3 regions of the Paenibacillus sp. FSL E2-0178 genome follow, and region 2 is predicted to be linked to each of the others. Evidence: riboswitches for the same ligand, from Rfam matches in the RefSeq annotation. Region 2 holds a riboswitch; each other region holds the start of a gene.
The links. Region 2 has a riboswitch for cobalamin ahead of MHI42_RS15570 (S-layer homology domain-containing protein). Riboswitches for the same ligand answer to the same signal wherever they lie in the genome.
Positions count from the first base shown of each region.

Region 1 (9,930 bases), 1.1 Mb from region 2:
GGGGTTCCCGCTGTGCAGAGCGGCGACATCGACGGTCCGATCGACCGCGACCCGCTGGAGCCGCACCGGCGGATTGTGACGCCGGATGGTTATCCTTCCTTGACCCGGTACGAGGTCAAGGAGGTCTATCCGCGCGCGGCTTCGCGCGTGGAGCTGAAGCTGGAGAGCGGGCGCACCCATCAAATCCGGGTGCATATGAGCTCGATCGGCTGCCCGCTGATCGGTGACGGCATGTACCGTCACCCTTTGTATGCCCGCGGGCAGGCGGCAGGCGGGCTCGTTCCGCCCGGCGGCGGAGAGCGGGAGGCTGGGCTGGTACTGTCCGGCGGCGAGACGCAAGAAGCCAGGCTGACGCTGCCGGGCGGCGAGACGCAAGAAGCCAGGCTGACGCTGCCGGGCGGAGAGAGCAAAGAGGCGGAGCTGTCGCCCGTGGAAGCGGCGCAGCTGGCAGAGATCGCGGAGCTGGACGCGTCCATTCCGCGCCAGGCGCTGCATGCGGTGCGCCTGTCCTTCCGGCATCCGGTCACGCATGCCGATCTGGTCTTCGAGGCTCCGCTGCCGCCGGATATGGCGAAGCTGCAGGCGAAGCTGCGTGAGACTGCGGCCGAGGAATAACGGTCTCAGCTGCCAGCCGTTAGATGGAGGGGCCGCTTAGGATTCCGCAGGTTGGTACAGCCAGGCGCCGGCGTGAGATTGTGAAATAAGTGCGAGACTGCACTTATTCTTGGCTGTTTCTCCACTCTAAGACCAACAAGTGGAAAAAGTACAACTAATTTCAGAGGTTGGCCGAAAAGTATCGAATGCGCTCAAATTAAGTGTTGAAAATCCAACTAATTCCTATTAAGCTGCTAATTCACGCTAAATAAATGTACAATTTCCATCTATTTAGATTGAACCGGGAAAATTCCACTGTGGGGATTAGCCGTGGCTGCAGAGAATGTTTGACTTCCGGCCCATCCGGCCCGCGAACGCGGCTGCGCCGGCAGCCTAATAATCAGCGCACTGCAACACTGCTGCTGCGCTTATAATAAAAGGAGAACCACATGAGTCAATTGAAGGTGTATCAATATCCGAAATGCAGCACCTGCCGCGCCGCAGTGAAATGGCTGAAGGAGCAGGGGCATGAGCTGGACTTGCAGCATATTGCCGAGCAGCCGCCCACAGTGGAGGAGCTGCGCGTCCTGCTGAAGAACAGCGGACTGCCGCTGAAGAAGTTTTTTAATACGAGCGGTGAGGTCTACAAGGAACTTAATCTGAAGGACAAGCTGGCCGGTCTCAGTGAAGATAAGCAGCTTGAGCTGCTCGCCAGCCACGGGATGCTGATCAAGCGTCCGGTTGTCACTGACGGCAAGAAGGTTACAGTCGGCTACAAAGATGAGCAGTACGCTGAAGCCTGGAGCAATATCTAAATTAAGGAACACAAGGAGAGGTTACACATGAGCACAGTAACAGAAACTAAGGGCCGGGTAATGATCGTGGATGGAATGGCTCTGCTGTTCCGGGCTTTTTATGCTACCTCTTATGGAGGATATATCCGCAAGACCAGCGCCGGGCTTCCGACGAATGCGGTGTATGGATTTTTGCAGTATTTTTTCGACGCGGTGAGTACGTTTGAGCCTTCACATGTGGTCTGCTGCTGGGATATGGGCAAGGGTACGTTCCGTACGGAGAAGTATGACGGTTACAAATCGAACCGTATTGACGCGCCGCTGGAGCTGATCCCGCAGTTTGACCTCGTGAAAGAGGTAGTGGCCGAGCTGGGCGTGCCGAATATTGGTCTGGTTGGTTATGAGGCAGATGACTGCATCGGTACACTGGCTTCGTGCTACAGCGGGGAGTCGGAGGTCTATATTCTCACAGGTGACCACGATATGCTGCAGCTGGTGAATGACAGCGTCAAGGTCGTGATTATGAAAAAAGGCCGCTCCAACTATAAAGTGTATGATCCGGCGGAGCTCCTTGCTGAGCGTGGCCTCACCCCTGCACAGGTGATAGACCTGAAGGGCTTCATGGGCGACACCAGCGATAATTATCCCGGTGTTAAGGGCATCGGTGAGAAAACAGCCACCAAGCTGCTGACCGAATACGGCACTGTGGAAGGTGTCATTGAGAACCTGCATCTGCTGCCCAAAGGCGTGCGGGCCAAAATCGAGGCTGACCTCGATATGCTGCATCTCTCGCGGGAGCTGGCGGAAATCCGCTGCGATGTGCCGGTGGTCTGCGAACTGGCGGACTGTCTGTGGGCACTGCAGCGGGATACTGCGGCACGCAAGTTCAATGAGCTGGAGTTCGGCAGCCTGATGCATCTGATCGGCGGGATCGCCGAGGTCCGGGATGACCGGGGAATCGTACAGATTGAACTCGGAGATTTGGGCTGAGAAGAGCCTTAGTTATAGGCTTAGGCAGGTCAGAGCCTCCTGAACAAGCAGAAGACCCCTTGCGAAAATCTCGCGTAGGGGTCTTTTTGTGTTGTCCCTAACAAATGAATACCATATGCCGGGCTCAGATAATAATTCCGTCGCAGTGGTCAATCTCATGCTGAATGATCTGCGCAGTAAAGCCGGTGAAGGTTTGCTTCTGAGGTTTGAAATTACGGTCGAGGAACTCTACCTCAATGGAATCATAACGCACAGTTCTGCGTACGCCATCATGTGACAGACAACCCTCCTCGGTTTCATAGGGATTATTACGCTTGCTGATGACCGGATTGATCATAGGGACATTTACCGGTCCGATACTGAACGCTATGATGCGCTTGTTGAAGCCGATCATGTCAGCTGCCATGCCGACACACCGGTCTGCATTCGCCCGCAAGGTATCCAGCAGGTCATCTAACACTGGCAGATCCTCTTTAGTTGCCGGAGTAGACTTCTGGCTTAGAATCGTCATATCTTTGCAAATAGGTCTGATCATAGTACTCTCCATATGTTTTATTTGGATGCCAATGCCATGATATCATTTTTCGAATGGACAGTGAAATGAATCTTTAAACTGCAGGGATACAGTCATCCACTGTGCCTCAGCACTAACAGCTCTACAAGCTACTTCAAGATGCAGCGTCTGACCGTTAGCTTACATTACTAGTTGAGGCTATATAGTAAAAAAATGACCGCGCAGGGCGGCCATTTGGGGATTGTCCGGTACATCCGGGCTAATTAAAGGAAATGGTGTAGGTTACAGAAGGGTAGGCTGTAGTGGACCCGGGTACTCTTTCTACTACTGTAACCAGTGTGCCGGGTTCATAGTAGCCCGAACCGCCGTAGTAATTGGTGCTGCTTACAGTGGAGGTACCAAGATCAATGGAAGTATTATTGTAGCTCCAGTAGTAGTGCAGCCGAAGGGTATTTGCTGCGGAAGCCGTGACATGTACGCTTGTACCCGTAGTCTTGGCGTTGGGAAGAATGTAAGTGTAGGAGGTCTGACTCGCATTGAGCGTATTGGAATAACTGCCCCCATAGCTTACGATGGCGGGATTAGCCGATGCGGTCAGGCCAAACATCAGAGACAAGCCCATAATCATGATAAATACCAGGGTGTTCAGTTTTTTCATAGATTGCCCATCCTCTCTAAATGAAATGCCGAACGGAATCGAGCCGCATCCTCCTTTCATAAAGCCGGATAGATTGTCCTATCGCCTTCAATATATACCACTTAATTCCATTCGTAAATAGTAGAATATAGGGTCGTGATTAGCTGGCAGCCTGCAGTGCGCAATTTAAAGATTGACGAACCGGAAGCTGCCTGACTATAATATTAATATAAGTGTTAAATGATTAACAAATATATTAACTTAAAGAGGAGCGTTAACTGAAATGGCAGAACGCATCGTACTGAACACTGATATCCGCAAAGGCACAATTAACCGTAACATCTATGGACATTTCGCTGAGCATCTGGGACGCTGTATCTATGAAGGCATCTGGGTAGGGGAAGATTCGCCGATTCCGAACACGAAGGGTATCCGCAACGATGTAGTGGAAGCGCTTAAGGAAATGAAGATTCCCGTATTGCGCTGGCCGGGCGGCTGCTTCGCCGATGAATACCACTGGAAGGACGGCATTGGCCCGAGTGAAGAACGCAAGCGGATGATCAATACCCATTGGGGCGGTGCGGTTGAGAACAATCATTTTGGTACACATGAATTCATGCGGCTCTGCGCCATGCTGGAATGTGAGCCGTACATCAACGGCAATGTAGGGAGCGGAACGGTACAGGAGATGTCCGAGTGGGTTGAGTATTTGACCTTTAACGGTGTATCGCCAATGGCTGAGCTGCGCCAGAAGAACGGCCAGGAAGAGGCCTGGAGTGTAGCTTACTTCGGCGTGGGCAATGAGAACTGGGGCTGCGGCGGCAATATGCGTCCTGAATATTATGCTGACCTGTACCGCCAATATCAGACTTATGTGCGCAACTATGGGGATAACAAGATTCACCGGATCGCCTGCGGCGCGAACTCGGATGACTATAACTGGACCGAAGTGCTGATGCGCGAAGCCACCCGCTTCATGGATTCGCTTACCCTGCACTACTACACCCTGCCGACTTCGGATTGGACTAATAAAGGTGCGGCTACCGGCTATGGAACGGATGAATATTTCAACACATTGAAGAAGGCGCTGTTCATGGATGAGCTGGTTACCCGCCACAGTGTCATTATGGACAAATACGATCCGGACAAAAGAGTGGGTCTGATCGTCGATGAATGGGGCACCTGGTATGATGTGGAACCCGGTACGAACCCTGGATTCCTCTACCAGCAGAACACGATCCGCGATGCGCTGGTTGCCGGTCTGACCCTGAATATCTTCCACAAGCACAGCGACCGTGTGCGGATGGCGAACATTGCCCAGACCGTTAACGTGCTGCAGGCTGTAATCCTGACCGAAGGCGAGAAAATGCTGCTGACTCCAACCTATCATGTATTCAATATGTATAAAGTACATCAGGATGCGGAGCTGCTGGATCTAACAGTGGATAGCCCGTTATACAGCTATGAGGGCGTGGAGATTCCTGAAGTATCTGCTTCAGCTTCCGTAACAGCAGAGGGTGTCATTCATGTCAGCCTGTGCAACCTGAATCACGCTGCACCGGCAGTATTGCCGCTGGAGCTGCGCGGACTGGCTGGACAGTCAGCAGCCGTAAGCGGCACTACACTTGCCGGGTCTTCCATCGATGCCCACAATACCTTCGGGCAGCCGGAAGCGGTAGTACCGCAGCCGTTCACCGCCTTCCAGCTTGAAGGCGACACCCTTACGGTTGAACTGCCGCCAATGTCGGTGACAGTACTGGCAATTACTCCGGGAGCTTAACGGGAAGGAGCACAGCATGACTACAACCTCAGCATGCAAGGGATGCCGGGAAGAGTACAAGGTGACGGAAGCGCAGATTGCCCGGATTCTCGCCTCCTCCATGTTCAATCCGGAGAATACAGCCCCGGACGAAGTCTATGCCGAGCGGGTTGCCCTATGCGGAGCTTGTCCCAAGCTGCAGGATGGCGTAACCTGCATTGCCTGCGGCTGCATTATACCGGTCGTGGCCCGGCTGAAGGCACGCGGCTGTCCGCTGCCGGGCGGCGGCCTGTGGCAGCCGGTGACTGATTAAACTCCAAAGCTGCTGCAATACACCGTAACCACAACAGCGGCAGCGGGGGACCTGAGCTTAAGGTCTCCCGCTGCCGCTGTTTGCTGTCTAGTCCTGTCCTGTCCTGGTCATTCCGTCCGGCTGGCACTTGCCGAAGCTTCAACAGCATCTGTATAAAAGAGCTCAAAGACCAGATCCTCGTTGTAGTTGCCAAACCCCTTGCCGAATAAGGTAAGGCCGCCGATATGCTCCGCATCCTCTTCCACTGAGACCTTGAACGTCCACTGCTTATCACGGATACCGACCTGCTCCAGCGTAACCTCTGACAGCTTCTGACCATCCATGAACGTGCCCGCCGGAGTAATCCGCAGCTGCTTAAGCAGTCCATATTGGTTGGTGAGCGCAGGCCACCAGGCAGGAGTGTATTTGCCCGGACTGTCCCCGTAGTCGCCGGGGCTGGTCCAGAAGCCGAGCCGCTGTCCGTTCAGTGTGAAAGTGATGTCGGAAGGCCAGTTATTATTGATGGACGGGGCTTCGGAGGCAATCTCCATCGTGATGACCAGCTCCTCAGGCTTCTGGCTGGACAGCAGGAAGTTCGGGATTTTATATTCTACGAATCCTTTGCCGAACCACAGAATGCCTGCATTCACCCGCTCCTGATCCCAGAAATACCGCGGATCGTCAAAGTTGCCAATCACCCGCTCGGTTGTAGATAAGCCGCAGGTCGGTTCAATCTGGAAATCAGAGTAGTGGCCCACGGGAATTTCCTTACGGTAGCCTCTGCGCTGTGTTCTGGCTTGTCCGGGGAAAATAATCTCAGCACTCTCGGCGGCCAGTGTACAAATCTTCTGCAGTCCGCTGCGTCCGGGAGCCATGTGGCTGCGGATCAGCCCGGCAGCTTCCAGCTTGCGCACATGCATCGTCATAATGGCACTGCTGAGCTTCAGCGCCCCGGCCAGTTCCTTGACGTTCATCGGCTGTTCGGACAGGAGCCGCAGCATCTGCAGGCGCACAGCGCTGGATAACGCTTCGTACACGGGTAAAGATTGTTCGGTTAGATCAAGTTTCATGTGCTGCCTCCACGTTCAGGTTATATAGTTAATAATTATATTACTCAAATGATGTTCTTACAAGCAAATGAACGCTGCCCTGCAAGCAAATGAATACTGCGCCTCGCAGCAGCTCCAATTTTATCACAGACATGCAGAGCCTGTTCCGCTATGATGTAGGATGGATTAGCGATGTAACAAGGTGCTCTTGCCAGATGAGGCAAGAGATAACAGGGAATCGGGTGCAAGTCCCGAGCGGTCCCGCCACTGTAAGGAAGAGCTGAACTTCAAGATGTCACTTGGGGAGAACCCCGGGGAAGACGAAGGATAAAGCGCCCGTATTCCAAGCCAGGAGACCTACCTTGATTACGCACACCACGACTCTACGCGGATAGGAGCGGTGTACGGATAGGTTAATGAGAAGAGGCGTCTCTGCAGCGTCCTCTATCGAATCATACCTGCGTACATACACTCCCACCCTGAAGGGCGGGAGTTTTTTTGGTTTGCTAAATTAAAGAAACTTGGAGGCTGACAAATGAAGAAACGCGGATTTTGGAGTTTTGCGGCGCTGATTGCCGGATTTACAGTGTACTTTATGCTGAACGAACCGGGAACGGCCCAGGCTATGCACATTATGGAAGGGTTTCTGCCGGTAGGCTGGGCTGTGTTCTGGTGGGTGGCGTTCTTACCGTTCTTCGTACTCGGGATTATTAGGCTTAGATCGATGACCAGGGAGAATCCGGAGCTGAAGCTGCTGCTGGGTCTGGCAGGGGCGTTCACCTTCGTCTTATCGGCACTCAAAATGCCGTCCGTTACCGGAAGCAGCTCGCATCCTACAGGTACCGGACTTGGCGCAGTTATGCTGGGGCCGCTGCCGATGGGCGTGATCGGCTCGATCGTCCTGTTGTTTCAGGCGCTGCTTCTGGCGCACGGGGGAATCACTACGCTGGGGGCGAATGCGTTCTCGATGGCGGTCGCGGGGCCTTTTGCCGGATATGCAGTCTATAAGCTGATGATGAAGCTGCCGGACCGTGAGAAGCTGGCCTTATTCTGTGCGGCGGCGGTTGCCGATCTAATGACATATGTAGTGACTTCCTTCCAGCTTGCGGTGGCTTTTCCGGCTGCGGATGGCGGAGTCCTGGCGTCTTTTCTCAAATTCGGGGGGATCTTTGCCGTGACGCAGATTCCACTGGCCATCAGTGAAGGGCTGCTGACCGTATTATTGTGGAACTGGCTGAAATCGTACAGTCCGAATGAAATGTCGCTCCTGAAACGCAAGGTCAAAGGGGGAAATGCATGATGAGCAATAAATGGAAAAATGGATTGATGCTGCTGGCCGTTGTCCTGTTGTGTGTCTTGCCGCTGCTGTTCGTGAGTGGTGATTTCGGCGGGGCCGATGATGCTGCCGAGGGTGTAATCACAGAGATAAACCCTGAATATGAACCCTGGTTCAAGCCGCTGACCGAGCTTCCGGGTGAGACGGAGAGTATGCTGTTCGCATTGCAGGCGGCGATTGGTGCCGGGGTGATCGGCTTTTCACTGGGGCTGCTGAAAGGGAAACAAGGCCAGGCGAAGCAGAACAGCATCAGCAAGTGATCAGACGAATTGATGTCCTTTCTTATAATAATGCCTTGAGGCAGCTGTCTCCCATGTGGAAAAGCTCGTTCGCGGCACTGATGTTCCTGCTCTCCTATACCGTACATCCGGTGCTGCAGATTGTGATTACGCTGTGGATGATGTCCTGGTGCATCCTGCATGCCAAAATTCCCTATCGCGCCTATGGGCTGCTGTTTGGTACGGCGCTGCTGTTCTATTGCCTTAGTGTCCCGGCGCTGCTCTTGGAATTCGGCCACCCGGCTGCGGGGGAAGCTGGCGTATTCCGGATTTCCGGGCAGCCTCTTCCGGTGTATATCACGGCAGCTGGGCTGGAGCGGGCCGGTGAACTGCTGGCCAGAGTCTCGGCCTGCATGAGCTGCTTCTTCTTCCTGATGTTCACCACCCCGTTCAGCGAGCTTCTGCAGGTGCTGCGCAGGCTGCGTATGCCGCAGATTGTGCTGGAGCTGATGCTGATCATGTACCGCTTCCTGTTCCTGCTGAATGATGCAGCGCACGGGCTGATGCTGGCCCGGAGGCTGCGCGGCGGCCGCAGAGGGTACAAGGCCAGGCTGCGGGAGACTGCAGCCATGGCCGGGGCCCTCTTCGGCAATACGATGCACCGTTATTACGGATTGTCGCAGGGGCTGCTGACCCGCGGGTTCACGGGGGAGATCATTCTGCCGCCGTACACTGCGCGTCCTGTGCCGCGGCGTTATGCGGTCCGGGCGTATGCCGGGATCGCTGTGCTGGTGCTGGCGCAGCTTTGGCTGTGGCTGCGGGGTTGAATTTAAGATTTTAGTGCAGGAAATCTGCTGGCTTTGTTGAAATCATGCCCAAAGTACAACGATTCCCCCGGAATATGGGATGTATTCCAAGATTGTTGTAAAAAGGCAGTATTTCACTTCATTTAGTTGGCTTTGAGGGAAGAATGTTGTATTCCATATAACAATCCCCCAGAAGGCCGGAGTATCCAGGATTCAAAGCTGTAAAACGTACAACATTTATCCGATACCGCTTTGCCAAATCACATTAGAGGGGGACGTCATGGACATGGAATATAGTCTGGCTTTTGACGGGGTGGTGTTTCATTACCCGGATACGAAGGAAGCCGCGCTGCGTGAACTAACCGTCTCCATTCCCAAAGGCCGCAAAACGGCGGTGCTCGGCCACAATGGTTCGGGCAAATCGACCCTGTTCCTGCATGCTGTCGGCATTCTGCGTCCACAGAAGGGTACGGTTCAGCAGGGAGGCAGGACATTGTCCTATGCCAAAAAAGAGCTGGCCGCGCTGCGGCGCAGTGTGGGCCTTGTTTTTCAGGACCCGGAGCAGCAGCTCATATTGAGCACACCTCTGGAGGATGTGTCCTTCGGGCTGCGGGGAACGGGGATGGACGAAGCCGCAATAGCTGAGCGCTGCCGCAGTGTCATGGAACTGCTGAACCTGACGGAGCTGAGTGACAAACCGGTTCACCAGCTTAGCCTGGGGCAGAAAAAACGCACCGCACTCGCCGGAGTAATGGCGATGGAGCCGGAGCTGATCCTGCTGGATGAGCCGACCTCGTATCTGGATCCGTTATCCGAGACACAGATGCTGCAGGGTCTTGATCTTATACATGAAAAAGGCACAACCGTAGTTATGGCTACGCATGATATGAACTTGGCGTACCGCTGGGCCGACTGGATTATCGTACTGGATCAGGGGAGGT
Region 1 covers NZ_CP151953.1:2,425,937-2,435,866, reverse strand. The annotation lists gene MHI42_RS10835 (RluA family pseudouridine synthase) at 1-615, shown strand, start outside; gene MHI42_RS10830 (arsenate reductase family protein) at 1,044-1,409, shown strand; gene MHI42_RS10825 (5'-3' exonuclease H3TH domain-containing protein) at 1,437-2,378, shown strand; gene MHI42_RS10820 (peptide deformylase) at 2,503-2,913, opposite strand; gene MHI42_RS10815 (hypothetical protein) at 3,152-3,550, opposite strand; gene MHI42_RS10810 (alpha-N-arabinofuranosidase) at 3,813-5,309, shown strand; gene MHI42_RS10805 (DUF6171 family protein) at 5,326-5,601, shown strand; gene MHI42_RS10800 (ArsR family transcriptional regulator) at 5,709-6,650, opposite strand; cobalamin riboswitch at 6,813-7,009, shown strand; gene MHI42_RS10795 (energy-coupling factor ABC transporter permease) at 7,165-7,929, shown strand; gene MHI42_RS10790 (energy-coupling factor ABC transporter substrate-binding protein) at 7,929-8,225, shown strand; gene cbiQ (cobalt ECF transporter T component CbiQ) at 8,222-9,010, shown strand; gene MHI42_RS10780 (ABC transporter ATP-binding protein) at 9,270-9,930, shown strand, end outside.
Region 1: linked by a shared signal. The riboswitch ahead of MHI42_RS10795 (energy-coupling factor ABC transporter permease) and the one ahead of MHI42_RS15570 (S-layer homology domain-containing protein) in region 2 are both predicted to bind cobalamin.

Region 2 (9,930 bases):
GCCGGGTGCCGGCGCGGTGGCCGCCGGCACCGGGGCTTGCGTAACGGGAGCTTGCTCCGTTACGCCGGGGGCGGCTCCGGCTGGCGCTGCGCCGGAGCTGGAAGCTGCCATGCCGTCCGCCGTGGCGGAGGGTATGGCAGTGCCCTCAGGCCGCGGCGTCTGCGCGGCCTGGGAACTGGCGGGCGGCACAGGCCCGCCGCCTGCGGAATCCGGCTGCGCCTTGGAGCAGCCGGCGAGCAGCAGGACAACCAGGAGCAGGAGCAGCGGGTAGAGCCTCGCCCTTCCTGATTTCAATAGACTGAACATTACCTCAAGCACCTCCACAAAAGGGAAAAGAACGGGGGCAGTCAGCCTGTTCCCCGTTCCGTCCAAACACCTTATGATTTCTTAGTGTGACTTATACATACTAATCCTGAGCAAAGCACCATCAGCCAACCCCTTGGCCGCTGAGCATCCAGCCCCGCAACTCGAAGGAGCTTCTCTATCGGCTAAAATCAGCCGCTTAAAATACTGGCTGGCACCATACTCTCAGTTTCATTAGCTCTAGCTTCATTAGCTCTAGCCCCACTAGCAGTAGCATCATTAGCTTCATTAGCTCTAACTTCACTAGCAGTAGCATCAGTAGCTTCTTCAGCATTAGCTCTAACTTCACTAGCAGTAGATTCATTGGCTCATTAACTCTAGCCTCACTAGTAATAGCTTTATTAGCTTCATTGGCTTCATTGGCTTATTAACTCTAGCTAAAATAGCTCTAGCTTCTTCAGCATTTGCTCTAGCCCCACTAACAATTACATCATTGGCTTCATTGGTTCTAGCCCACTAACGGTAGTTTCATCAGCTCTAGCCCCACTAGCAATAGCATCAGTAACATCAGTAACATCAGTAACATCAGTAACATCAGTAACATCAGTAACATCAGTAACATCAGTAACATCAGTAGCATTTTAAATCATCGGCTCAATCCGGGAAAGCATGCCTTCCTGAGCGAAACTCCGCAAAACATGCCTCCGCCGGAACAGCAATTGGATTTATGACACTTATTTATCCTATACGGACTTCACTGCCGATCCTAGTTGGATTAATGACACTTAATTCTGCCCCTAGCCGGTCATTCGCTAATTCATGCGAGATTAAGTGTTGTTTTTCCAACTACGCCGCCATCTCGGGAGATTCACCGAGAATTAAGTGGCATTTTTCCACTTATATATCCCACCAGCCCCGCACTATCGCTTTATTAGGCTACTCCATGCAAAATCTTGCAGAAAATACAACTTAACTCCCTTAATCCTTAGGCATTCGGGAAGATTGTTGTATAAAATACAACAATCTTCCCGCTACACCGCTTGTTAGAAGTGAAATGTTGCCTTTTGTACAACAATTTTCGAATATAGGCGATATCCTGGTGAAAATGTTGTATTATGTGCAGGATTTTCAACAAGCATTCGGATTCCCACCCCAAACGCGGGTTGAAATCGTGAGATTCTTGCCCCAGCAGCCCTACTATTCAAATTTCACTGCAGTGAAGACTAAGTTATATATTCATATTTAAGGTTTAGCTTATCTAGGATCTTTTCTTCATCAAGGCTCTTCTTCCTTGACCTATCTCTTTGCCTAAGGCAATCTAACCGCTACAGCAGCGGCCATTTCTCTGGTTACAGCTGTGGCAGGAGCGAATTCGCCGCCGGTACCGCTCATAATTCCAAGTCCGGTTACAGTACGTACCGCCGTTAATGCGTAGGCGCTGATCTGTTCTTCATCTGTGAATTTTCCGGTTCCCGCTGCTGCCGAAGCTTCGTCCAGCTTCAAGGCTCTTACGATCATTACAGCCATATCCTGGCGGGTAACGGGGCCGTCCGGTTTGAAGGCTGTACCTGTTACTCCGCTGACAATTCCCAGTTCCTTCGCTTTGTTCACTGCTCCATAATACCACGCATCCGCCTTAACATCACTGAAACTCTGGGCTGACGATGCCGCAGACGGCTCGTTGCCGGTCAATCTCAGCAGCAGTGCTGCAAATTCAGCGCGGGTAATATTCTGCTTCGGTGCAAACACGAGGCTGCTCTCACTGACCCCGCCCATCAGCTTGCGGTCATAGGCCGTATACACTGACTCCAGCGCCCAAGGCGAGATTGACTTCACATCGGTAAAAGCAGCACGGTCAGCCGCAGCAGAAGCCACGGTCAGCGGCTGCGAATAGCGGACTACCGCAGGTGTGCTGTCTTTGAGATATCCGGTAACGGTAATCGTATATTTATTCGCTGGCAGGCCGCCGGCAACAACAGCTGAACCCGCAGCATCCGTAACAGCAGTTTTACCGCCGATGGATACCTGAACCCCTGCGGCTGGTGAGGATACCGGGTCGGAAGTGAAGGTCGCTTCATTCCATACCCACTGCTTTTGAGTTACTTTTACAGTAATATCTTGTCCAGGCTGCGGCTGTGCAGGGGAGACCGTCACGGACTCTACCACCTGTGTGTTATCCCCGCCATAATAGACAAGCACGCGGTCATTCTCCGCAAGAAGGAAATCACCCATGCCTACACTTGGATAGATCCACGCTCCACCGCGGGCTACAACATACATCCACCCGTCATAGCCGCCAAAAGCACCCGCAGTTACGCCGCCGATTCCCGTCACGTAATTGCCAGCTTCATTGACCAGGGCCACCTTCTTCGCCGCCGCTGCCTTCTCCAGTGCTTGAAGTACATTTCCCGCATATACAGTGCCTTCTGCCAGGGTTCCGTTAGGGCCCTCAATGGCAACAGACACACTAACCTGAGGACTCTTCACAGGTGAATTGCTAAGGTCATAGAGCTTGCTGCCTGTGCTGAAAAGCTTGTAAGCTACCAATGCTTCCAGCGCCTGCTCTGTCGAGAGCTGATTGTAGCTTCCGCCCGCTGTATGAGCGAACCCGCCATCTGCTGCACTGAAGCTAAGAAGCTTACTGACAAGGTTCACATTGCCTACGGTATACTCCGCTCCTGCCGGGTCAATGCCAAAGGAGGACAGGCCAATAATGGCTTGAGCGACACTCTCACTGCTGTCACCATAGCCGCCGTTCTTGTCCTGTGCGGTCGCCAGCCAGGCTGCCGCCCGCTGTCCCGCGGTATTGACTGCCGGATCATCCTTATGTCCTGCCAGCACAGTAAGCACCATCGCCGTCATGTCCGGGTCACTTGCTCCCGTAGTCAGGGTGAAGCCGCCGTCTGTGTTCTGCTTGGACAGGATCTCAGCCAGCAGTTTCGCCGGTGTCCATTTCGCATTGTCAGGTATAGTATACGTTCCGGAATCAAGCGCCAGCAGTACATAGGCTGCGTTGTTCAGCGTCTGGCCGGTAATATTATCGTTATTGTAGAGCTTCTCAATCAGGTTGTAGCCGGCGACATCCGCCGGATTCCCGCCAAGCGCCCTAACCGCCAGCGTAATCCGCGCATAGTCCGTAGCTCTGGCGTAAACACCCTTGGCTGCGGCTACTTTACTCTCAAGCGCCTTTAAATAACTATCCGGAACCTTGTAGCCCGCCTGCGCGAGGCCGATGGCCTGCCAGTCGGACTGGACTCCGGCCTTCAGCACAAACTCCGAAGTGGCATAGACTGCCTCAGCTACGCTAACTTCTGTGCCTGCCGGTAGAGCTGAAGCCGTATTCGCTGTATTTGCACTTAACTGGGCTGATGCGGTATCACTCTGGGCAAAAGCCTGTCCTGCCGGAGCCACGGATGCTCCCAGAACCGCGAACATCATGACAACGATCAGACCCAGCCGGATAAACTTGGATGATAGATTGTTCTTCATTGCTTGACCTCTTTCTGTGAATAGAATGGTATAGATAAATCCTGCGTCCTCCGCTGATGCGGGTGCAACATAAAGACCGCCCTGTACAGGGCGGCCGGGGAAGGATACAATACATGCGGCTGAAATGAAGTTTCCCTACACACAGCCACTGCTTATGTTTGCACCTGTTCCGCATTCTTACCCCCGAAGAATAGAAACAACAACGAAAAAGGCAGGTCTCCTGGCTTACGCTTCATTGCTTCCCCCGCCTTCCCATCCCATTATCAGACAGTGGCTTCTCAGGAGTCGCTCCGCATTTACAGTGGCGGGACCGCACCGGAATTGCACCGGACTTCCCTTTTAAGCAGATTACATTCGTAGCACCGGCATGGCTATCTGTTGCGTGACAGCGCCTGTTTCTACGGAAATCCGCACCTTTTTCCAAAGCTTATTAAATTTTAATATTCACAAACAATCATATCTACTATTCCCCTGTATGTCTATAGACAAGCTGTTTCAATTATAGGCCCCCCCTGCCCCTTCCGCACAAAAAATCCTGAACAACACTCGCCTCATTCTCCCGGCATATCGTGCTGTTCAGGACTTAAATAGTGATTCTTCCGCTTCCGGCAAGAGCCGGCAGCTGGTTGATTGTATTATGTACAACAGAATGGGAATATACGGCGGCCATAATGCATTCTGCTGTATTTAATATACAATTGATTTTGGAATATAGCCCTTATAGGCTCTAAAATCCGGAATCTAATGTACCAATTACAATAAAACGCATAATAGAGCTGATTATGCCGGACGTCTCTTACATCCGGCTTCACCCAATTCAGGCTCTCACCCAATCATTCCGCATCCGTGTCCGGGCTGGCGGAAGGAGTGGGGTCGGTACCGGGTGTAGTCTCCGGAGTAGTGCTCGGGGTACTTCCCAGAATGCTCCCCGGACTAGCCTGTAGCTTCAGCGTATAGATTCCGGCGGTGATCACATCACCCGCGGCCAGCTTCGCGCCCGGCTCCAGCTCCACCGTCACTTCATATACGCGCGCAGGTGTTCCTGCGCCCGATGCACCCGCCGCCGGGGAGGCTTCGGCTTCATCAGAGCCGCCGCTATTTCCAGCGGCTGCATCCCCATTCAAGCCGCCGTCAGTCCCCACGGCTCCCTCGCCAGAGCCGCCGTCATTCCCGGCGCCTGCCTCTCCCGTGCCGCCGTCATTCCCGGCGGCCTGGCAACTGCTCGCAGTTGCTGCAACCTTGTAAGTGTCCGCAACGTTATTACCGGACATCACAATGATCTCCGCCGGCTTGAAGTCGGAGCACTCCGCCGCTGCGGCAAAGCTGAACACCAGCTTGACGCCTGCTTCCCCGCTGCTTTCAGCCCCGCCTGCATTCCCGGTGCCTTCTGTTCCGCTGCTTTCACCCCCGCCAGCATTCCCGCTGCCTTCTGTTCCGCCGCCTTCAGCCCCGCCTGCATTCCCGGTGCCTTCTGTTCCGCCGCCTTCAGCCCCGCCAGCGTTCCCGGTACCTTCTGTTCCACCATTTCCGGTTCCTGTGCTTGTCCCGGCACCTGCCACTCCGCCAACCAGCCGTACAGAGACCGGGGCTTGCTCTTGCCCATCCACATTGTGGATATCGACCCGAATCGGGCTCACAGTCGGCTGCGGCGCAGCGGTATCCGCATCCGGCCGCAGCCAGCTGATGGCGATGACGGCTATGATCAGTACGATCCCAAGCACGCTGCCGGAGATCAGGATCTGAAATCGGCTACGGCTGACCCACCGCGCCAGCGGCGAAGCCAGCTGGGAGCGGGCTTCATTGTAGACATTCTGCATGGCGGGCGTTGCGGCCGAGCTATAGCTTTTGCGGAAATCGCGGTTCTTGAACGCCTCGCGGTCATTCTTCAGGAAATACTTCAGCACCGCCCGCCGGTAATTCGGCCACAGCTTCTTGCTCGAGATGGTGAACAGCCGGTTATGCTGCGACCAGGCCAGGAAACGGTAGACCGTTTCCTTATCATTGCCCGCTTTGCGCGCCACCAGCTCCAGCAGCGCATCGTAATCAAGCGGACCGCCCTCTCGTTCACTGCTGTGGTAGAAGGCCAGCGGCAGCCGTTCGAACGGCTCGATGCTCCGCGGCTCCTTCAGCCAGCGTCCTCCGAGCAGCTGTACATCATCCAGCTCCCGGGGAGACAAACCGGCAAAAATCTCCTCGTCCGGCTTCTCCTCCCCGAACCAGCGGTACGCAGCGCGCAGCGCATTCGCTTTACGCTTAGCGATTGCATCCAGCGGCGGCTGCCAGTCCGCCGTATCCCGGTAGCGCAGGAAGGAAATCTCCAGCAGCTGCTCCATCGTCAGCTCGTCCAGCGAGATCCGGTTCAGCAGGAAGCGGTCCGCAACGGTTCCCAGCTCCTGCAGCAGTGACAGCGCTTCAGGATGTACACCGCCGCCTCTGCGGCGTTCTTTCTCCGCCTTCTGCACCGACTCATGAACCGATGCCACCGCCGCCACCGGATCATTGTCCCGCTGCAGCTTCTCCAGCAGATATTCCTTGACGGTATCGCGCACGAAAGCCTGCTGAAGCGCCTCCGGCAGGAAACGGCCCCAATGCGCCACGAACCGCAGAATATCCGCCGATTTCGGCGCGTCAGCCAGCCGGGATTCCATATAAGGCTCCAGCAGCGCTTTGCGGAATATAGGCTGAGCCAGCACTCTTTTGAAGAAGGCCGCACTAAGCTCATCGTTGCCCTCAATAATACCGTAAGCGTCAGCAAGCGCATCCTCACGTCCCGCCGACTGGCAGTTCAGCATCCCGTTGATGAAGTAATCCACAATTTTGACCCGGTAATTATGGCCCGGCAGCGCAAAATACTCCTTGAACCACTCCAGAATCTCCGGCGACGGAATCCCTTTTTTGCGGATCAGATCATACTCACGGTCGAACCGCTCCAGGAACATATCATTCAAGCGTACCCGGGATTCCAGCGCCCCCTCCGGCTTCAGATAGGACAGCAGACCGCCGAGCACAGCGTTCTTGTTCCCTGTATATAAATCTTCATTGCCCTGCTCAATCTCATAAAAGACAGCCAGCTCATTGTAGAGTGCCAGCGACAGCTTGCGGTCCACACTCTCACCAAGCAGCAGGGAGTCGGCGAATCTGGCGAAGTCTCTGAGACTCCCGCCCTTTTGCCCCAGCGTCTTCCAGGCCAGGTCTGCATACGTCTGCCGGGACTCCCCGAAATCGGCATTCAGAATCCGCGCGCCTGCCAGATCAAAAATATAATCCTTCTCAATACTCCGGTCCCCCGGGCGCAGCGAGCCCTTCTCCACAAAGGTCAGGTGAATATATTTGCGGCTCTGCGGCTCTTTGGCATAAGTGATCACTCCCAGCCTGCGGCGGAAGTCATGCGGCATTGAAGCATAGAGGATCTCCGTCAGCTCCACCGCACGCTGCGACAACTCACTGATCGGCACATCCAGCGCTACATAGATCTTCTTCTTGCCGGCTACGGACAGCATGACCGCCTGCAGCAGGGCTTTGAACAGCTCTTCGGTGAATCCGAGGCTGCGAAGCACGGTCTGCGGGTCTGCTGACTCTTCACGGACCCCGACTGGAATAGACTCCAGTTCAGGCAGTGTTCCGCCCGGCTCCCCCTCATAACTCCGGGCGAAGCCGGCATGCAGCCATTCCCCGTACCCCTCAACAATCTCCTCCGAGCGGATAGGCGGCACCACGAAATTATGGGCAAAAAAAGCGCTCCGCTGCCCCGTGAAATCCGCCGCCAGATAGCGGCTCAGGCCAATCACTGTCTCATTGCTCTCCGTATGGAACAGATGCAGCGCGTCAGGATACAGCTCCTCATCCTTCTCACCGCGTGCCGCGAGCTCGGCCGGAGCATCGTAGAGGCAGAAGGGATGCAGGATTTTTTTGACAAAATTATTGTCGAGACTCTCCGATTTCGCTACCGTATCGAATCCCTCTGTCGCCCGGTAAACGCCGCGGCGCTCGCGGGTATACATCTGCTGGGTGATCATGGACCCTGAAAATCTGTTCACGGCCCGTCGCTCCCCTCAATATAATTCAGCTTGTGCAGCAGCCAGATAAACGGCTCGTCCACACGGATCGGACTGACGACACCCTCCACCTTCTGATTGACCGGATTGCTGCCCAGCGCAGATACCGCGAAGTAACCGGTGTTGGCAAAGTACACATCCATCGTATCCTTGAACGGACGGTCGACCTTCTCGATAAAGCGGCGGATTTCACCGTCGATGTTGTGGAACTCGTCCAGATTCAGCGTGTTGCGGTGCACATAGTTGTTGAAAACGTTGCTGTTGGACTTGATGTAATCGCCGTCCTCATCCTTGAGTGAGTGCAGCATGTCGCTTTTGGCCAGTACAATGGCCGTTGGAATATTGGTTTTGCTCTTCTCCTGATAAGCGATGAAGTCACCGAACATCGTCAGCACCACATCGCGCGGCTCATCGTACTGCGACACCCACTCGCCCGGACGGTCTCCGAAGTTGATGCGGATTTTCTCGCGGATGGAGCGGATCTGCAGCGGATCGACCATGAACAGAATACCTGCGGAGTTCTTGATATGCTGGCCGTGCAAGCCCAGATAGTCCTGATCGACCATCCCTTCACCGGCAACATCGAAGAACACCAGCGTCAGCGGGGGCTTGGATTCATCCTTGAACACGAACTGGAAAATGAACGGCTCCTGCATCTTCTCCTTCTGGGTAGAAGCGAGCAGATCTCCCCGCTCGAACAGCGGCTCTTCATACAGGGTGCGGAATTTGCGGCTGATCTCGGCATTCAGCGGCATACAGGCCGCGTCAAAATGCCCCGCTGTCGTATGCTGCAGCGTATGAATCAGCGAGGTCATATACACCGACTTCCCTACCTGGGAAGCGCCGATAATCGAGATAATATTGCTCGGCACCTTGCCGGCCGTTACAGGCAGCTCATTATGGCAGGACGGACATAGCCGTCTGCGGGTCAGCACGCCATAGCGGTCGGTGATTCCGGTCAGCACATGGTCCGTATAATGATGATACTCCTCCGGAATATCCGCCGGATTCAGGATCGCTTCCATATCGTCTACCGTATCGAGGCCGAAGCGCTCACGGTACTTATTCAGCAGATCATCTTCGCCCAGCGCATAATTCTCGTCATCCTCACGGCTGTGCATGGCCCGGAACACCACTTCCTCCGGCTCAAAGCGGGAGAAGCAGTACGGGCAGACGATGTCATAATACAGCGGCCTTGCCGGGGGCTGATTCTTCTTCATGAAGCGGCTAAAAAAAGACATTTCTCTTCCTCCTCAACGTTTTGTCCGCCAGCTCAGGTAAATGGGCGGCTGACAAAACTGGCTACGAAAGCATAATCTCCAAGTTTTGATGCAGCAGCTCAGGCGAACGAGCGGCTGACAAAACTGGCCTCGAAAGCATAAGCCTAAAGTTTTGCCGCAGCAGATGCTCAGGCGAACGAGTTGCTCGCAAAACGGGTATCGCACAAATTTGCTTCTATATCTGAGCGCAGACGGTCCGCTCGCTTAATTTCTCCGGCCTTACATACTGCACTTCCCCAACATTCCGTTTGTACGCGGTTCTTGGAGCGCATATAACTGCACTTTGTACAGCTATATTACCGTTTCCGCCCGCTTGCGTCCGAATAGCTGCAGTTCGTGCAACTATACCGGAGCAGAGAGCATGATTAGAGGGTTTCCCCGGGATATAGATGTACAAAATACAATTAAACATCCCGTACACCAGAAATCTGCCACTTTAGCTGTATGAAATACAGTTATTCCATATCTGGACGTATCAGGCTGAGCTCCGCGCTCCAACTAATATTCCTTTCACCCTGCCAGCCGGTCACTCCGGCACCAGCTCGTAATATAAACCGTACTTGCGGCCGTCCGTGAAAAAGATCCGGATGAAGTCGTCTTTGCCGACCTCAATCGGCGGAAGCTGATTTCGTCCGGGGGCGAAATCCTGCACGAACGGGAAAAGCGCCCCGTCCTCCCTGGAGGCCGGATGGCCATCCCGCTTCTTCACGTAGCAGAGTACTTCCTTCGGTACAGGCACCTCAGCGGTAATTGTCATATGCACAGTTTTCAGCTTGCTAAACAGGCCTTTTTTGTGCTGGACG
Region 2 covers NZ_CP151953.1:3,558,351-3,568,280, forward strand. The annotation lists gene MHI42_RS15565 (DUF4430 domain-containing protein) at 1-306, opposite strand, end outside; gene MHI42_RS15570 (S-layer homology domain-containing protein) at 1,612-3,792, opposite strand; cobalamin riboswitch at 3,985-4,174, opposite strand; gene MHI42_RS15575 (hypothetical protein) at 4,626-7,829, opposite strand; gene MHI42_RS15580 (hypothetical protein) at 7,826-9,088, opposite strand; gene MHI42_RS15585 (beta-mannanase) at 9,654-9,930, opposite strand, start outside.

Region 3 (9,930 bases), 590 kb from region 2:
AGGGCCCACAGTGGTTGGTTTGGTAAGCTCCAGACGCATACCTTCCAGACTTTCGTAGAAGTCGATGGCATCCGTGTCAGGTTCAAATTTGACAAACTTATCATCATCGATAACCGTAGTCGGTACCACACGTCCGCCAGTACCCAGAAGGGTTGCTGCCGGAAGCGGATTGCCGATGCTGAGAACCGTAGTTTTGCTGGCGGCGATTTCCGTAGTCGTCAATTGTCCAGGGAAGCCGTCCTCCTTGACAGTTCCGTCTACGGTTATAGCATCACCAACTTTAACGGCACTGCTACCGCCTTTTTGGTAGATGAGAATGGCTTCAGAAGTTTTGATATCAGTATCTATATCAGCGGTTGCGGATTGGATATAGAAATTGTTCGCATCCTTGATGTAAGTGACAATACCTTTGACGTTGGTAACCAGGCTGTCAAGGTATGGAGATGTATGCGAAGCACCTTGAATCTGGCTGATCTTCAGATTGTCCAGTACAGCTGAAACCGTGTATTTAAAAGTAGCTGTTGGACCTTTCTCCAAATCGGGTAATAAAGAATAAGCTTTTATGGTAAGGGTGGTATAGTTTGAACCGACAACAATAGGGGATTCATACCATACGTTTTCTGCTTCTGCAGTAGGGCTGTCATTAGTGTACACGCTGTAATACACGCTTGCTGTTACCGAAGTGCTTAAGGTAATGGTGGAACCTATGCCTACTTTGGAACTTGAGGCGGGGGATGCCGTGACTGAGGGGGCTTGGGTGATGCCGACATCAAACGGTACTGCTTCTGCTGAAGCCGTGCTGACCCCGGATGAGAATCCCGGGAATATCCCGGTCAAGAGCAATGCAACCGCAAGGAATAGACTAAGCGGCCTCCTGCATTGTGAAGAAATTTTCATGTAAGTATACCTCCCCATAAAATATCATTTCCACTTAAATATAATAGAGATAATAGGTTTCCAAAGCAATTTTTCGTCAAAATTTGTTAATAGTGCATAAATTAATAGGAAGAATTCCTAAAATATTTTAATATTTAAGGAAAATTATGAGGAATACAGCTGAATTTCCTGAAAACTATGTAAACTCAATGTTAATGCAATGTAAAGTATGAAAGATAATAGAAACGGCCCCGCTGCCCATTGAAGGACGGCGAGGCCGTAAATGATACCGTCCTTATGAGGACGGCAAAGCCGTTTCTACTTGTTTCTATAACATCAGCTTATCTGCACCGCCCATATAAGGCCGCAGTGCCAGCGGAATATAGACCGATCCATCTTCCTGCTGATGATTCTCCAGCAACGGAATCAGAATGCGCGGCGTAGCTATCGCCGTGTTGTTCAGGGTATGGCAGTACTGCAGCCGCCCGTCTTCATCGCGGTAGCGGATACCTGAGCGGCGGGCCTGGAAGTCGAGCAGATTCGAGGCCGAATGGGTCTCGCCGAAGGCTTCCCTGCTGGGCATCCAGGTCTCGATGTCATATTGCTTATGTGTCTTCATCGCCATGTCGCCGCTGCACACGGCCACTACCCGGTAAGGCAGCTCCAGCAGCTGGAGAATATGCTCGGCATTGCCGAGAATCTCCTGCAGCATCTGCTCCGACTCTCCGGGATCGTTCCGGCACATCACCACCTGTTCGATCTTCGAGAACTGGTGCACACGGTACAGCCCGCGTACATCGCGGCCTGCTGAACCTACCTCGCGGCGGAAGCAGGCCGACATTCCGGCGAGCCGCAGCGGCGTTTCAAGATCGAGAATCTCATCGCTGTACAGCGAGACCAGCGACACCTCCGAGGTGCCGGCCAGCCAGCGCTTTTCTCCCGTCAGCTCATAGGTCTGATCCATGCCGCCGGGGAAGAACCCGGTCCGCTCCAGCGCTTCCGGCCGGACGATTACCGGCACATCCATCACGGTGAAGCCGCGCTGCATCAGCACATCCAGCGCCAGCCGCTGTACGGCCAGATGCAGGAGCAGTCCGGCCCCCTTCAGCACATAGCTGCGGGGTCCGCCGGCTTTGACCCCGCGTGGGATGTCGAGGATGTCGTGCAGCTCTCCGAGCTCGACATGGTCCCGCGCGCTGAAGCCGAACACCGGCGGCGCGCCATGCCACCGCAGCTCCACATTCGCGCTGTCATCCGGCCCGATCGGCGTATCGGCCGATATGGGGTTCGGCGCGAGCAGCAACAGCTCGCCGCAGCGGCGCTCCGCCTCCAACAACTCCGCCTCCAGCGTGGTCAGCTGGGCGTTGATCTCCCGCACCTGCTCCTTCGCCTGTTCGCCGCCTGCAGCGTCGCCCTGGCGCAGCAGCCGCTCAACCTCTTTGGTCAGCGCGTTCCGGTCCGCCCGGTGCTGCTCTGTTTCCCGGCGGGCTACCCGCCGCCGGTCATCCCATTCCAGCAGTTCCGCAAGCGGGAACGCTATCTTTTTCCACTCCGCCGTCTTCCGTACAATGTCCTCATTCTCCCTGATCCAGTTCATGTCCAGCATGCCGCATCCGCTCCTTTTGTGTTAAAAAAATGCAAAAAACGCCCTCATCCATGGGACGAGGAGCGTCAGCTCGCGGTGCCACCCAGGTTGACCTAATTCCGTTTAAATAGCTGTAAAGCGCGGAATAAGGCCCTCTTTGGTCTTCGCGGTAACGGGCGAAACCCGGTAAACTTAGGGAACAGGAGAACTGCTCCGGTCGCAGACGCCTCGCGGTTGGATGCCGGTCATTGGCCTGGTCGGGATATAGGTTTGCCGTTTATTATAACCAGAGAAGGGCCGGGTTGCAAGCACATTTGAGGTTTGACAATATTCCCTGTACTCTGCTAGGATTATTACTAATTTAAAGTATTTGTGTCCGGCACAGCAGCCCGGCATATCTTATAAAAGCGGACGGAAGAGGTGCGGAAGTGGCCAAAATAGTGGTAATTAACGGTACGCCATCCCTAGTATCCCGAATCAATGCGGTGATCGAATATGCGGAGGGGGATCTGCGGGAACGCGGGTTTGAAGTGGAACGGATTAATGTAGCGGAGCTTCCAGCGGAGGATCTGATTCATACCAGGTTTGAGAGCGAAGCCATCGTCAAAGCGAATGGCCTGGTGGCTGAAGCGGATGCGGTGATCGTCGTCAGTCCGGTGTACAAAGCTTCCTATACGGGAGTGCTGAAGACCTTCCTGGACCTGGTTCCGCAAAAAGGGCTGGCCGGCAAAATTGTGCTGCCGCTCTTCATGGGCGGTAGTCTGGCCCATCTGCTCGCGATCGACTATGCGCTGAAGCCGGTGCTGTCTGTGCTGGGCGCCCGGCATATTCTTGGCGGAGTCTACGCGGTAGACTCACAGGCTGTGCGCAACGACCAGGGTGTCGTTGAGCTGGCCGAGGAGCTGAAGCTGCGGCTGAACAGCGTGCTGGAGGAGCTGGCGGATGAGACAGCGCATAAGGCGGCACGTAAGTCGGGAGAGTAGGCGTAAGATATCACCCTGCTGAGGAACATAAAAGGGCACTAAACCACCGGAATGCGGTAGTTTAGTGCCCTTTTTGCTGGGTGTAAGCCCGGCTTTTACCGTGATTTATGCCCTTTGAAGCTTAGCGCAGGCTCCCAAAGTATAACCTTATCTCTGGCAAGGCTTGCCGGGATATCTATAATCCGCTGGTTGCTGCTTCCCCGGTAGGGGAGAGTGGTGTCTTTGAGTTCCTCTACAAATCGTCCGTCGATGACCACCTGGCACAAGGCCAGCAGATTCCATTCCGGCGAACCGGGGGAAGCCGTCAGCTCCTCGTACGTATAACCGGTATAGATCCAGACCGGGAAGCCCGGCAGCTCGGCGCGGAGCTCATGGATGAAGTCAGCCGCTCCCTCTGCCGAGAAAAAAGGGTCCCCGCCTGCCAGCGTCAAGCCGTCCAGCAGCGGATTGTCTGCTATCTCGGTGATAATCTCGCGCCTGCGCTCCGGAGTGAAGACCTCTCCATAGTTGAAGTTCCAGGTCTTCGGGTTGAAGCATCCGGGGCAGCGGTGGCGGCATCCGCTGAAGAAGAGGACCGCCCGCAATCCCTCTCCTTCATTGATCGACTCCGGATAATATCCGCAGATGTTCATAGATGCTTAACGCGGTCCCGTACTTCGGCTTGCTTGGCGGCATTGAAGCGGGTCTGATAGTCGCCGGTCAGATATCCGGTTACCCGGCGCAGCCGGCGGATATGCGTTGTGTCTTCATGAGCGCCGCAGGATGGGCAATTCGTGCCGATTACACCTTCGTGGCCGCAGCCGGAGCAGCGGTCGATCGGGTGGTTGATGCTGAAATAGCTGATGTCCTGCTCCAGCGCGTATTTGATGATTTTGACGAATGCTGCAGGGTTGCTGCGGGCGTTGCCGTTCAGCTCTACATAAGAGATCGCTCCGGCGTTGCAATATTCATGGAATGGAGCTTCCAGGCTGATCTTCTTGGCTGCGCTCAGGTCGTAATAGACCGGAATGTGGAATGAATTCGTATAGTATTCACGGTCCGTTACACCCGGAATGGAACCGAGAACCTTGCGGTCTATCTTGGTGAATTTGCCGGAGAGACCTTCGGCAGGCGTAGCGAATAGAGTAATGTTCAGATCCAGCTCCTCGCTCTTGCGGTCGCAGTATTCACGCATGTGGCGGACAATGGCCACTGCCTTGGCATGGACCTCCATATCTTCGCCATGGTGTTTGCCGTACATAGCCTTCATGCACTCGGCCATACCGATGAAACCAAGGGACAGGCTGCCGTGCTTCAGCAGTTCACCTACGCTGTCTTCCGGTGCAAGCTGTTCGCCGCCTTCCCAGACGCCTTCACGCATCATGAAATCGGAGGCTTTGGCTTTCTGGGAAGCCTGAATGCGGAACCGGTGCAGCAGGCCGTCCAGCGCAACGTCCATATAATGATTAAGATCTTCGAAGAAGCCTTCCTCGTCAGCGGCAAGGCGGCGGCCGGTTACTGTGCCGTAAGCCAGACCAAGACGTACAAGGTTAAGCGTATTGAATGAAAGGTTGCCTTTGCCCGAGCAGTGATTGCGTCCGAAGCGGTCGCCCAGAACACGTGTCCGGCAGCCCATCGTAGCAAATTCAGTATCCGGATCGGTTGGATCGTAGTACTGCATATTCAGCGGAGCATCCAGATTGGCGAAGTTCGGATACAGCCGGCGTGCAGAGCACTCTGCCGCTTTCAGGAACAGCTCATAGTTAGGATCACCAGGCTGCTGGTTGACACCCTGTTTGCATTTGAAGATCTGAATCGGGAACACCGGTGTTTCTCCGCTGCCAAGTCCGTTCATAGTAGCAGTTAAGAGGGAGCTAATCACCAGCTGGCCCTCCGGAGAGGTGCAGGTTCCGTAGTTGATGCTGGTAAAAGGAATCTGGCCGCCTGAGCGGCTGGACATGGTATTCAGGTTATGTACCATGCTCTCCGCAGCCTGAAGGGTTTCAATTTCTGTCTCTTTCAGGGCGAAACGGAAGGCACGCGGATACTTCTCTTCCAGATCGCTGCGGGTCATAGTGACCTCGCCGAGTGCTTCGCCGGCTGCACCTTCCTCGAAATATTCCATTCCTTTGCGGAACAGCTTAGCGAAGGATTTAGTGACATAAGGCGCCAGATCGTAATCCAGCTTGTTGGCGGATACACCGCCGTACTGGGCATTCTGCTGGGACTGGAAAATAATCGCCACCAGCGACATAGCCGTCATAATCGAATTCGGAGGGCGGACGCTGCCGTTGCCGGTATTGAAGCCTTCGCGGAGAAGCCGTTCAAACGGGATGAAGATGCAGTTGGTTGTTCCAATGGCATATTGATCCAGGTCGTGTACATATACAACATTATCTTCAATAGCCTGCACGAGCTGTGGCGGCATCGTGAAATTGCGGGCGTACCACTTGGAATATTCACTGCCGAATTTGCTCATCTTGCCGGAGAAGCTCTCCCCGTTCAAGTTGGCGTTCTCGCGCAGCAGATCCAAATCCCGGCTGTCGATAATATCCCGTCCCAAATGAATAACTTCTTCCAAAAGAACTTCCTGTGCAGCTTGTCCTTCGTTATATCGTTTCTCCAGCAGCGTCATTGTATAGCTCTCTCCTCTCGGTATCGTAAGCGTGAAGCGTGTGCTCCATGACATCAGTAAAAAGGCATCTCCAGCCGGGAGGCGGGAAATGCCCGAATGCGTATTGCAAATATCCGAAACAGCGGACATTTGCCGGTGGTCTATGTGGAAAATACGAACGGGCACAGGGCTTGTCCTGTTCTGGAACCTGTTCTTGTACCTTCCGCAGAAGCCGATACCTGAGGACGATATTCTATCGTCCTCAGGTATCGGCAGCCTCTTGCCCGATTAACGGAAAGGCTAACTCTGCTCGTGCAGGCCGCATGCGGGCACCTCGCCTGTTCCTCGAGGAGTCTAACCGGTGCCACAGAAACAGGCAGGTCTCCTGGCTTCCGGCATGCCCTCCGGCGCCTTCCCGAGGGGCCTCGCAGCCCCTTAGTGGCTTGTTGCCTTAGGATGCTGCTCCAGCGGCGTCTGGCAGCTGGAACATCCGGTTACAGTGGCGGGACCGCAGCGGATTTGCACCGTGTTTCCCTATTAAGCTTCAACCCTAGCAAGAGGGCGAAACACCTGTTTCTACTATATTTTGTTGTTGTTAAATAAAAGTAACTCAATATATTGTGTTTGTAAACATTTTTTTGCGAATCCGCGCGGGGAGCGGGTTCCGCAGGTTTACTCACAGATGATCCACAGTTAGTCCACAGGTAATCCACAACTTTCCTGTGGATATGGCCTTAAATGAGTCATGAATTGTCCCAAAAGATGCCACAAAGACTCCATAAATAGAGTGCGTCTAATCCTGGTAATTTTACAGGGGAGATAGTAATAGAGAGGGGGTGTCTATGGGTATTTGTGGGAGGGGTGCTGAAGGGTTACAATTAAGGAGTAAGGATAGAACAGACTCATCAAACTTGCAGGAGGGATTTCATAATGGCGATTGGCGAAGTGACCGTTATTCCGATTGGCACTGGCAGTACCAGTCTCAGCAGCTATGTGGCCGATATGCAGCGTGTGCTGCAGACCGTGGAGGGGATTACCTATGAGCTTACTTCGATGGGGACTATTATTGAAGGACCGGTTGCACGGATTCTTGCTGCGGTAGAAGCGCTGCATGAGTCACCGTTTACGTCAGGAGCACAGCGGGTTTCCACCTCGCTTAAGATTGATGACCGTCGTGACAAGCCTTCTACGAGCCGCAGCAAGCTGGAATCCGTGGAACGCAAGCTGCAAGGAGAGTAAAGAGTATCTGTAGTTGTAATCAGATTCAACCTATAAGGAGCGGATCTTTCATGGCAAAAGCCTCACAACAAATCGGGATTCAAATGTACACACTGCGTGACCAGACGGAGCGCGATTTCCTGGGTACACTGGGCAAAGTTGCGGAGATGGGATATCAGGCGGTAGAATTCGCCGGTTATTTCGGCGTGTCTGCAGGAGAACTGCGCCGTACATTGGACCGGTTGGGTCTTGCTGCACCTTCGGCGCATGTAGGCCTGGATTTCAGCAGTCTGGATAATATGGAACGGGCGTTAGCCAAAGAAATTGAATATGCGAAGGAGCTTGGGTTACAATATATGATCACCCCTTCGGCACCGCTTCCGCAGAACCCCTCAATGGAGGATGTGACGGCGGTGATTCCATTCCTGGAGAAGGCCTCCGCGATGGTCCGTACAGCAGGCCTGCAGTACGGGTATCACAACCATGATTATGAGTTTGCGGAGGTAGACGGCAAAGCAGTCATCGATATATGGCTGGAACAGATTCCTGCGGAGCATATGTTTGCAGAGTTCGATCTGGGTTGGGTACACAGGGGCGGAGCACGTCCTATTGACTATGTCTCCCGTTATGCCGGCCGTGTTCCGCTGGTCCACATTAAGGATTTCGGGGCAAATAATGAAGAGACTGACCTCGGGAAAGGGCAGGTTGATTTCCGGAGCGTCTTCGAGGCGGCAGAGGAGAACGGGATTCTGTACTATATAGTAGAGCAAGAGGCTTATGCCGTGTCCTCGCTGGAGAGTGCGAAGGAGGCACTTGGTTATTTCCGCGGGCTGGGGCTTATGCAGGGGTAGGCAGAGGTAATAGTCAAAAAGGGTTGCGTTTTCTGCTGAAAGAGTTATAATATTTTTTGTTTGGCAGGCAGACTATCCTTTAAGCTGGTGTAGCTCAGGGGTAGAGCAACGCACTCGTAATGCGTAGGCCGGGGGTTCAATTCCCTTCACCAGCATCTTTTGAATTAATATGCAGCGCGGCCTCCGGGGATTTCGGAGGCCGCGCTTTTTTCTGTACCACCATAAACCTCTACCATTCTTCTACCATATTCGAGTGAAGTAACGGAATTCACTTTTGGTAGCCGTCAAGTCTTATTTCCTAATCTGCTTAGCGGTTTAAGCCGGATGCCCCATTGGGCGCACGATCAATTCATTTACATCCACTTCCGCAGGCTGCTCAAGGGCATAGGCAATGGCGCGGGCAATACCGGAAGAGGGCAAAGCATTGGCCCGGAAGGATTTCATCATCTCGAGGGCTGACTCATCAGTGATGGTATCAGCCAGTTCGGATTCGGTTACGCCTGGAGAAATAACCGTCGTACGGATTGTTGCTCCCAACTCCTGACGCAGGCCCTCTGTAATCGCCCGGACCGCGAACTTGGTGGCACAATAAACCGATGATTTCGGAAAGACAGTATAGGCGCCAACGGAGGCAACATTGATGATATGGCCGGAATTCTGTTCCTTCATTACGGGAATAGCAGCTCCGATCCCGTGCAGCACACCGCGAATATTGACATCAATCATACGGTTCCACTCCTCGATCTTTAATGCATCAAGTGGCGATAACGGCATCACACCTGCGTTATTTACAAGGGCATCAAGGCGTCCGAATTGATGAACTGTAAATTGGACGATTGATTTCATTTGCTCAAAATCCGTTACGTCGAGGGAATGGTATTCAGCAATCCCGCCCGCGCTTCTGATCTCCTCCGCCAGCTTTTCTAGCCTGTCCGTCCGTCTTGCACCGAGCACCACCTGTGCTCCACGCTTAGCGAGCCATTTGGCGGTCGCTTCTCCAATGCCGCTACTGGCACCGGTAATAAGCACTACTTTATCTTTTAATGTCGACATGCCACACCGCTCCTTTTATGAATGAAATACGCTTAGGTGTTACATGTTCATTATGCTGCCGACTTCAAAGCTTGCGGTAGCCGGATACTGTGAAGAGATTGCCTAATTCTCCAAAATGCAATAAAGTAAATTGTAATAGTCGCAGAATGGAGGAATACGCTTGACTGAATTGACCGAACGAATCGAACGTATTGCCGTACAAGATGGGACCATCGTTACCGCCTATCCTGCTCTTTCTTTTATTCGTTCTTCCGACATATCCGCGCCAGTGCCTGCGGTATACAAGCCATCCCTGTGTGTGATTGCTCAAGGTGCCAAGCGGGTAATGCTGGGACCGGAAAGCTATTGTTATAATCACGGAAGCTATCTGGCCGCTTCCGTGCACCTGCCAATTACCGGACAAGTCATTGAAGCCTCTCCAGAGACCCCGTACTTGTCCCTTCAGCTACAGTTCGATATGGATCAGATTTTGGATGTGATTCAACAATCCAATGTCACAGAAAACACAGGACAAGAACCTCCCCGCGCTTTGGTTATCAGCCGGATGAGCGATCCGCTTCATGAGGCTGTCATGCATCTAATCCGTTTGCTGGATACGCCGGATGATCTACCGGTGCTGGCTCCTTATGCAGTGCGCGAGATTCTTTACCGTATGCTGCAGACTGAGCAAGGGGACTCTATACGGCAGTTCGCTCTCTTGGGCAGCCGTGCCCATCAAATTGCCCACGTGATTGAAGGGATGAATCTCCACTATGCGGAACCCATGCGGGT
Region 3 covers NZ_CP151953.1:4,147,037-4,156,966, reverse strand. The annotation lists gene MHI42_RS18050 (S-layer homology domain-containing protein) at 1-897, opposite strand, end outside; gene serS (serine--tRNA ligase) at 1,205-2,482, opposite strand; gene ssuE (NADPH-dependent FMN reductase) at 2,890-3,444, shown strand; gene nrdG (anaerobic ribonucleoside-triphosphate reductase activating protein) at 3,540-4,076, opposite strand; gene MHI42_RS18030 (anaerobic ribonucleoside triphosphate reductase) at 4,073-6,058, opposite strand; gene MHI42_RS18025 (hypothetical protein) at 6,155-6,280, shown strand; cobalamin riboswitch at 6,395-6,626, opposite strand; gene MHI42_RS18020 (MTH1187 family thiamine-binding protein) at 6,968-7,276, shown strand; gene MHI42_RS18015 (sugar phosphate isomerase/epimerase) at 7,327-8,106, shown strand; tRNA gene MHI42_RS18010 (tRNA-Thr) at 8,190-8,261, shown strand; gene MHI42_RS18005 (SDR family oxidoreductase) at 8,422-9,159, opposite strand; gene MHI42_RS18000 (AraC family transcriptional regulator) at 9,320-9,930, shown strand, end outside.
Region 3: linked by a shared signal. The riboswitch ahead of MHI42_RS18030 (anaerobic ribonucleoside triphosphate reductase) and the one ahead of MHI42_RS15570 (S-layer homology domain-containing protein) in region 2 are both predicted to bind cobalamin.